Linked DNA regions of Dinghuibacter silviterrae. The protein of the gene in region 1 interacts with the protein of each later gene in a pairwise test. Links are inferred from orthologs where the notes say so. Each region holds a gene or a part of one and is shown in the gene's direction. Other genes may lie near its edges.

Region 1 (3,595 bases):
AAAAAGCGATGTTCATGACTTGTGAGTGGTTAAAGGCCTGGTCTTCAATTTTGGCGACCACGGCCGGATCGGGCGTTTCCTGCGCAAGGGCGGGTCCGCCTGCGGCAAGCAAAAGGGCGAGCACCCATAAAGATCTTCTCATGTCGTTGATTTAGACACAAAAGCTAGGCAAGTTTGCCTCCAGGGCAAAACCAGGCTATGCAGGCGGGCGGGGTACCGGATGAACGGGTGATTACGGGTGCTCCGGCAGCGAATCCTTGATCTGCGCACACCCCACAGCCCCCAGATAGGGATTCATGATCCGCGTGGTATCCCCCACCGGGCTGATCCAGTCCCCCGGATTGTCATCCCCCAGGGCAGTCGCACATTCGGTCAGGTACAGGGTTTTCCGGTCATACCGCACCGTGCGCAACAGGTCGTACAAGTCCTGGGAAACCATATTCAGCTCCTGCCGCCGGGACGCGAGTGTAGCTTCACCGAGCAACCCTTTTAGCTCGGTGCGGGTATCCGACAACTGGCTGGTGGCCGTTTGAAAAACCAGGGTATCCACCGCAAAGTCCGTAAAATGAAGGCTGTCCAGCGTTGTCATGAACACACGCCCGTTTTGGCCGATCAGTCCCGTATCCCCCTTGGCAAAAGCTGTGACCAGGCCTTCGTAGCTCGTCATCATCCCGTCCAGGGATTGTCCGAAAGCGGCGGAATACTTGCCTTCTTTGACCGGTTGCGGCTTGGGGGCCGGCGGCGTGGCTTCCTTGTCTTTGTTGTTACAGGCCAGGGCGGCAAGCAGGATACAGACGGCCGGGACGAAACGACGCATGGCGAGGCAAATTTTTATAAAGGTAATGGATTTAAGGGGCGTAACTTTGCGTGCTTAAAGTTAAAATCATGCTCGCAGGCTTACAAAACGTAACCTTTGAATTCGGTGCCCGTTTGATTGTAAAAGAGGCCACCTGGCATATCCATCCGGGGGAAAGGATCGGTTTGATCGGGTATAACGGGACAGGCAAGTCTACCCTCTTGAAAGTACTCGTGGGAGAATACAGCCCGTCCAAAGGTGAAGTCATTCGCGGCCGGGGAACCAGCATCGGCTACCTGCACCAGGACCTCCTCAGCTTCGACACCAGTGAATCCGTTTTGAGGGTGGCGATGGGTGCCTTCGAACGCGTCCTCCAACTCGAAAAGGAAATCGAGGAGTTGGGTAAAATATTGGAGCAAAAAGAAGACGAAGCCCTCCTCATGGAGTATTCCGAAAAACTCCACGAGATCGACACGCTGGACGGGTACAACATCCACCACAAGACTGAAGAAGTCCTGCAGGGGCTTGGGTTTAACAACGCCGACCTCGAACGCCCGTATCAAACGTTCAGCGGGGGCTGGCGGATGCGCGTCCTGCTCGCCAAAATGATTCTTCAAAAACCCGATTTGCTCCTTTTGGACGAACCGACCAACCACCTTGACCTCCCGTCCATTGAATGGCTGGAAAAATACCTCGTCCACTACCAGGGCTCCGTCGTGATCATTTCCCACGACCGGTACTTCCTCGACCGCATGGTCACCAAGATCGTCGAGCTCTACCAGCAACAGCTCCATATCTATTCAGGGAATTATTCCTACTATATGGAGGAAAAAGTCCTTCGGACGGAGCTTCAGCAACGCTCCTTCGAAAACCAGCAGGACTATATCCGCCAGCAGGAACGTTTTATCGAGCGATTTAAAGCCAAGGCCTCCAAAGCGGCCGCAGCGCAAAGCGCCATGAAACGCCTCGACAAACTTGACCGTATCGAGGATGTCAAGGTCGAGCGTCCCGACTTGCGCATCAACTTTTCCGTCAACCAACAACCCGGTAAGATCCTGGTCACGCTCAAAGACGTCAGCAAAGCCTTTGGCAATAACGTCATCCTCGAACATACCGACGCCGAGATCAACAGGGGCGACAAGATCGCCCTCATTGGTGCCAATGGACGGGGTAAATCTACCGCCCTGCGCATCATTGCCGGAACGGAACCCTTTACCGGGGAACGCGTCTGGGGCCACAACGTCGTGGAAAGCTTTTACGCCCAGCACCAGCTCGAAGCCCTCGACGTCAACCAGACCGTGCTCGCCGAAATGTTGCACTGCGGCTCGCAAAAGACGGAGTTCGAATTGCGCACCCTACTGGGTTGTTTTCTGTTCAGCGGTGATGAGGTGGAAAAGAAAATCAAGGTCCTGTCCGGCGGCGAAAAAGCCCGCGTCGCGCTGGCCAAAGTCATCGTCAGCAAGGCCAACTTCCTCCTGCTCGACGAACCGACCAACCACCTCGACATGCACTCCGTCAACCTCCTCATCGATTCGTTAAACCGCTACGAAGGCAGCCTCCTCCTCGTCAGCCACGACCGCTATTTCGTCCAAAAGACCGCCAACAAAATCTGGGAAATCGACGAGAACCACCAGATCAAAGAATTCGTCGGTCACTACGAGGAATGGGTGGATTGGAAAAACCGCATGGCGGCCCGCGCCGCGGAGAGTGCTGCGCCCCGCAAGGGCAGTGGCAAAGCCGCGGCGAACGAGCCCGCGGCGAAAACCGCCGCCGCACCGGCCCCACCTCCGTCACCCGCCCCGAAGGTCAGCGCCCCCGCGCCAAAACCTGGGGGTGAGCCCATCGACAAAGAAGCCAAAAAAGAGCTCCAAAAACACCAACGCCGTTTCGAGCAGGTCGAAGCCGAACTGGCGAAAACCAACGCCCGCAAGGCCGAGCTCGAAGCCGCCCTCGGCAGCCCCGACGTATACGCCAACGCCGCCAGGTTCCAGGAGACGGAAAAAGCCTATAAGGACACGGTCGCCGCTATCGAGCGTCTCAACGGCGAATACGAAGTCGTTTTCGAGAAACTTGTGGAACTCGGCGGTGCCTAATTTTCGTATATTTCAAACATTATAAACACCTCAATTCAAAAAAATGTTTGACGAAATTTTACAAGCGGTTAAGGATCATCTGGCAGACAATCCCCAGGTCGCGGCATTGCCTGCCGACCAGCAAGAGGCGTTGCACAATGAAATTGCCCAACACGTAGCTAACCAGGCGGGTGAAGGCGGTGCGGGCGGCGGCTTGCTGGGTGCCCTCGGTGGGGGAAGCGCCCTGACCAGTGCACTCGACGGGGGCGTCAACAGCCTCGCCGAAAAATTCGGGCTGAGCCCGGAAGTATCCGGGGCTATTACCTCGGCCTTGCCGGGCTTGCTACAGAAATTTACGAGCCAGTAGCCGCCGCGCGCGGCGCGTAGCCGTGTGCACACGCACGGCGCGGTGCCGCGCAGCCGTCGGCGCCGCCCTACACAAAGATCGTCCCCGCGAAAGCCCTGGCCTCGTCCAGGGCTTCGCCATTGATATGCGTTTCGTACCCATGCGCATGCAGGTAGGAAACTATATCGGACGTATCCAGGTTCCCCACGAGCTCATCCTGCGCCATAGGACACCCGCCAAATCCACCGATGGCCCCGTCGATACGGCGGGAGCCGGCGTCAAGGGCGGCGGCGACCTTTTCGGAGACCTCGCCCGGGCGGCTGTGGAGGTGGACGCCGATCTCCATTTCAGGGAGCGCGTCCACGACGTGTTTGGTGAGGT
Region 2 (3,712 bases), 2.0 Mb from region 1 along the record:
AGGAAGTGACCTGGGCGCTGGCGGTGCCGCAAAGGAGCAGGAATGCAAGCAAATGTCTCATACGTAAAAATTAGAGCCGGCCACGGGCCGGCTGGCCGAAGGCCCATAGTTAGCGGATTTTTGTGTCCGCCGTAAATTGTCAGTTACGGCGGACACAAAAATCAAAAGTCCCGAATTTTTCGGGACTTCCAAATAACTTATACGTGAGCGGCTTCTCCTTACGCGATCTTGTTGACGCGGATGGCGAGCTTGCTCTTCAGGTTGGATGCCTTGTTCTTATGGATGATGCCGTTCTTCGCCATCTTGTCGATCATGGCGATCACCTCGGGCAGTTTCCCCGCGGCGGCAGCTTTATCCGTGACAGCCTTCAGGTCCCGGATCGCGTTACGGGTGGTTTTACCCTGATAGCGATTCTTTTCCCTGCGCTTGGCGGCCTGACGTACGTCTTTTTTTGTTGCCTGATGATTAGCCATGAGTCACTATTATTTTTTGTCCGGTAAATTTAGGAGGGCAAAGGTAGGCGTTTTCGGTAAAAGAACAAGCCCCGGCCGGAGAAAAATAATATAATCTGGTTTCACCCCCCGGCGTTATGACAGAATTTTGACCGATATTTGCAAGGCCAAACGCGTAGCCGTTTGTCTCTTAACTTATGTTAAGCTGTTGGTTAACAACAGTATATACCAATTTCTCATGCAAGACTTTTCGTACATTACACAGTCGCACCCGGCCTATGTGGAAGGGCTCTATCAGCAGTACGCCAAAGATCCCCAGAGTGTCGATCCGGAGTTCAGAAAATTTTTTGAAGGTTTTGATTTTGCCGTATCCACCGGGGCTCCTGCCGCCCCCGCCCTCAATGGCAAGGCGCCCGGCGCCCTCGACAAGGAATTTGCCGTATACCAGCTCATCCTGGCCTACCGGAAAAAAGGCCACCTGGTCGCCAAGACCAACCCCATCCGCGAGCGCAAGGACCGGCACGCCAACCTGGACCTCAAGTACTTCGGGCTCAGCGAATCGGACCTCTCTACCGAATTTGAAGCAGGCCGGTTTATCAACCTGGGGCGAGCCACCTTGCAATCGATTGTGGCCTTCCTCAAAAAGGTCTACACCGGTTCGATCGGGATCGAGTTCACGTATATCAACGACCAGGAACAACTGGACTGGATGACCAAGGCGGTGGAAACCGACCTGCAGCAGCCCGTGCCCCTCGACCAGAAGCGCCGGATCATGGAAAAGCTCAACGAAGGCGTGATCTTCGAAAAGTTTCTTCATACCAAATATATCGGTCAGAAGCGTTTTGGCCTGGAAGGAGGCGAGAGCACGATTCCCGCCATGGACGCCATCATCCATACGGCGGCGGAAAACGACGTGCAGGAAGTGGTGATCGGGATGGCGCACCGCGGCCGTCTGAACATCCTGGCCAATATCATGGGGAAAACCTATGAGCAGATCTTTAGCGAATTCGAAGGCCAGGTGCCCACGGACTCGACCATGGGCAGCGGGGACGTAAAATATCACCTGGGTTTCCGGGGTGAGTATACCAACGGGGGCGAGAAAAAGGTCAACCTCCAGCTTTGCCCCAACCCCTCCCACCTGGAGGTCGTCGACCCCGTGGTGGCGGGTTTTTCCCGGTCCAAGGCCGACATCCTGTACGACAGCGACTTTGACAAAATACTGCCCATCCTGATCCATGGCGACGCCGCCGTGGCCGGGCAAGGGGTCATCTACGAACTCCTCCAGATGTGGAACCTGAGGGGCTACTATGTCGGGGGCACGCTTCACTTCGTCATCAACAACCAGATCGGTTTTACCACCGACTTTGACGACGCCCGCAGCGCCGATTATTGTACCTCTATCGCGTCCATGGTCAAGGCGCCCGTCCTCCACGTCAACGGCGACGACGCCGAGGCCGTGGTCAAGGCGTCCACGCTGGCCACCCTTTTCCGTCAAAAGTTTAACAAGGACATTTTCCTGGACATGGTGTGCTACCGCCGCCACGGCCACAACGAAGGGGACGAGCCCAAGTTCACCCAGCCCCAGCTCTACGCCCTGATCGACAAACACCCGGACCCCCGCGAAGTGTATACGCAATACCTCCTCGCGAACGGTGAAGCCGACGCCAAAGACCTGGCGAAGGAAATGGAAAAGCAATTCTGGGACGAGCTGCAAAAACGCCTCGACGAGATCAAGCAGCACCCCAAACCCTATACGTTCCAAAAACCCGAGTTGGAATGGCAGGCCCTGAGAAAGGCCCAGCCCGCCGATTTCGAACAATCCCCGGACACCGCCATCGCCGAGGAACAGTTCCGCGCCCTGTTCAAAGGGATCATGCAATGGCCAGCGGAATTCAAACCCCTGAAAAAGGTCGAAAAGCTCCTCCAGGACAAGATCAAGCTGTTCGAAACCGAAGGCAAGGTCGACTGGGCCACGGGTGAGCTCCTCGCCTACGGCAGCCTGCTGGTCGAGCAAAAAGACGTCCGTCTCAGCGGTGAAGACGTCAAAAGGGGCACCTTCTCCCACCGTCACGCGGTGATCTATGACGAAAACACCAATGCGGAATACAACCGCCTGGGGCACCTCCAGGACAACCAGGGGGCTTTCCGGATTTATAATTCCCTCCTGAGCGAATTTGCCGTCCTCGGTTTCGAGTTCGGATACGCGCTCGGCAGCCCCAACGCCCTGGTGCTTTGGGAAGCCCAGTACGGAGACTTTGTCAACGGTGCCCAAACCGTCATCGACCAATACGTGACCAGCGCCGAACAAAAGTGGACGACCCAGAACGGGATGGTCATGTTATTGCCCCACGGGTACGAAGGCGGGGGACCGGACCATTCCAGTGCGCGGATGGAACGCTTTCTACAAAGCTGTGCGGAATACAACATGGTCGTCACGAACATCACGACGTCCGCCAACTTTTTCCATGCCCTCCGGCGCCAGCTCACCTGGCCGTTCCGCAAACCCATGGTGAACTTCGCCCCCAAGGCCAACCTCCGGCACCCCGGTTCCTATTCCACCATGGATGAATTTCTGAAAGGTGGTTTCCGGGAAGTGCTCGACGACTCCTTTGTGAAAAAAGCAGACGTGAAAAAAGTACTGCTTTGCAGCGGAAAGATCTATTTCGAACTCCTGGAAAGACAACAGAAGGACAAGCGCCGGGACGTGGCTGTCGTCCGTCTCGAACAACTATATCCGCTGCCCTACCGTCAGCTCGAAGCGCTGTACAAGCAGTACGCCAAAGCGACCTGGTTCTGGGTACAGGAAGAGCCGCTCAACATGGGCGCCGCTTCCTTCCTGCAGATGAACCTCAAGGGGATCCCCTTCGGCGTCATCAGCCGCCAGGCCAGCGCATCCACGGCTACCGGTTACGGCAAGGTGCACAACAAGGAACAGGCAGAGATCATCGACACGGCTTTCAATATTTAAGTGTAGAACCAATCGTAGTATATGACCGATATTAAAGTCCCTGCAGTAGGGGAGTCCATCAGCGAAGTTACTTTGACGAAATGGGTGAAACAGACAGGCGCCTATGTAGAGCGGGATGAGGTGATTGCCGAGCTGGAAAGCGAAAAGGCCACCTTCGAGCTCAACGCCGTCGAGGCAGGTGTTTTGCAGACGCGCGTAGGAGAGGGGGAGACGGTAAAAATTGGTGCGGTTGTGGCGCAGATTGATGAGAAGGCGGCGAAGCCGGCGGGCTCCGCTGCTGCGGCTGCGCCCG

Evidence for each region. Proteins that work in one complex are often made in the same cells at the same time.
Region 2: the proteins of EDB95_RS16195 (region 1) and EDB95_RS07915 interact in binary tests that used the Escherichia coli proteins (3 or more experiments, as listed by UniProt). The link is inferred for Dinghuibacter silviterrae from one-to-one orthologs.

Annotation. Positions count from the first base shown.
Region 1 is NZ_SODV01000001.1:3,762,741-3,766,335, reverse strand. The notes cover bases 404-3,387. They hold EDB95_RS16195 (ABC-F family ATP-binding cassette domain-containing protein), read left to right. Parts: upstream 404-885; coding sequence 886-2,889; downstream 2,890-3,387. Other genes in these bases: EDB95_RS16185 (hydroxymethylglutaryl-CoA lyase), read right to left, coding at 3,303-3,387; EDB95_RS16190 (hypothetical protein), read left to right, coding at 2,933-3,235; EDB95_RS16200 (DUF3347 domain-containing protein), read right to left, coding at 404-817. In the rest of the region: EDB95_RS16205 (M20/M25/M40 family metallo-hydrolase), read right to left, coding at 1-142; more of EDB95_RS16200, read right to left, coding at 233-403; more of EDB95_RS16185, read right to left, coding at 3,388-3,595. UniProt on the Escherichia coli protein: Genetic data indicate it may be involved in ribosome assembly or function.
Region 2 is NZ_SODV01000001.1:1,767,340-1,771,051, forward strand. The notes cover bases 360-3,620. They hold EDB95_RS07915 (2-oxoglutarate dehydrogenase E1 component), read left to right. Parts: upstream 360-690; coding sequence 691-3,420; downstream 3,421-3,620. Other genes in these bases: rpsT (30S ribosomal protein S20), read right to left, coding at 360-473; odhB (2-oxoglutarate dehydrogenase complex dihydrolipoyllysine-residue succinyltransferase), read left to right, coding at 3,442-3,620. Outside these bases: EDB95_RS07905 (M14 family metallopeptidase), read right to left, coding at 1-61; more of rpsT, read right to left, coding at 219-359; more of odhB, read left to right, coding at 3,621-3,712. UniProt on the Escherichia coli protein: E1 component of the 2-oxoglutarate dehydrogenase (OGDH) complex which catalyzes the decarboxylation of 2-oxoglutarate, the first step in the conversion of 2-oxoglutarate to succinyl-CoA and CO(2).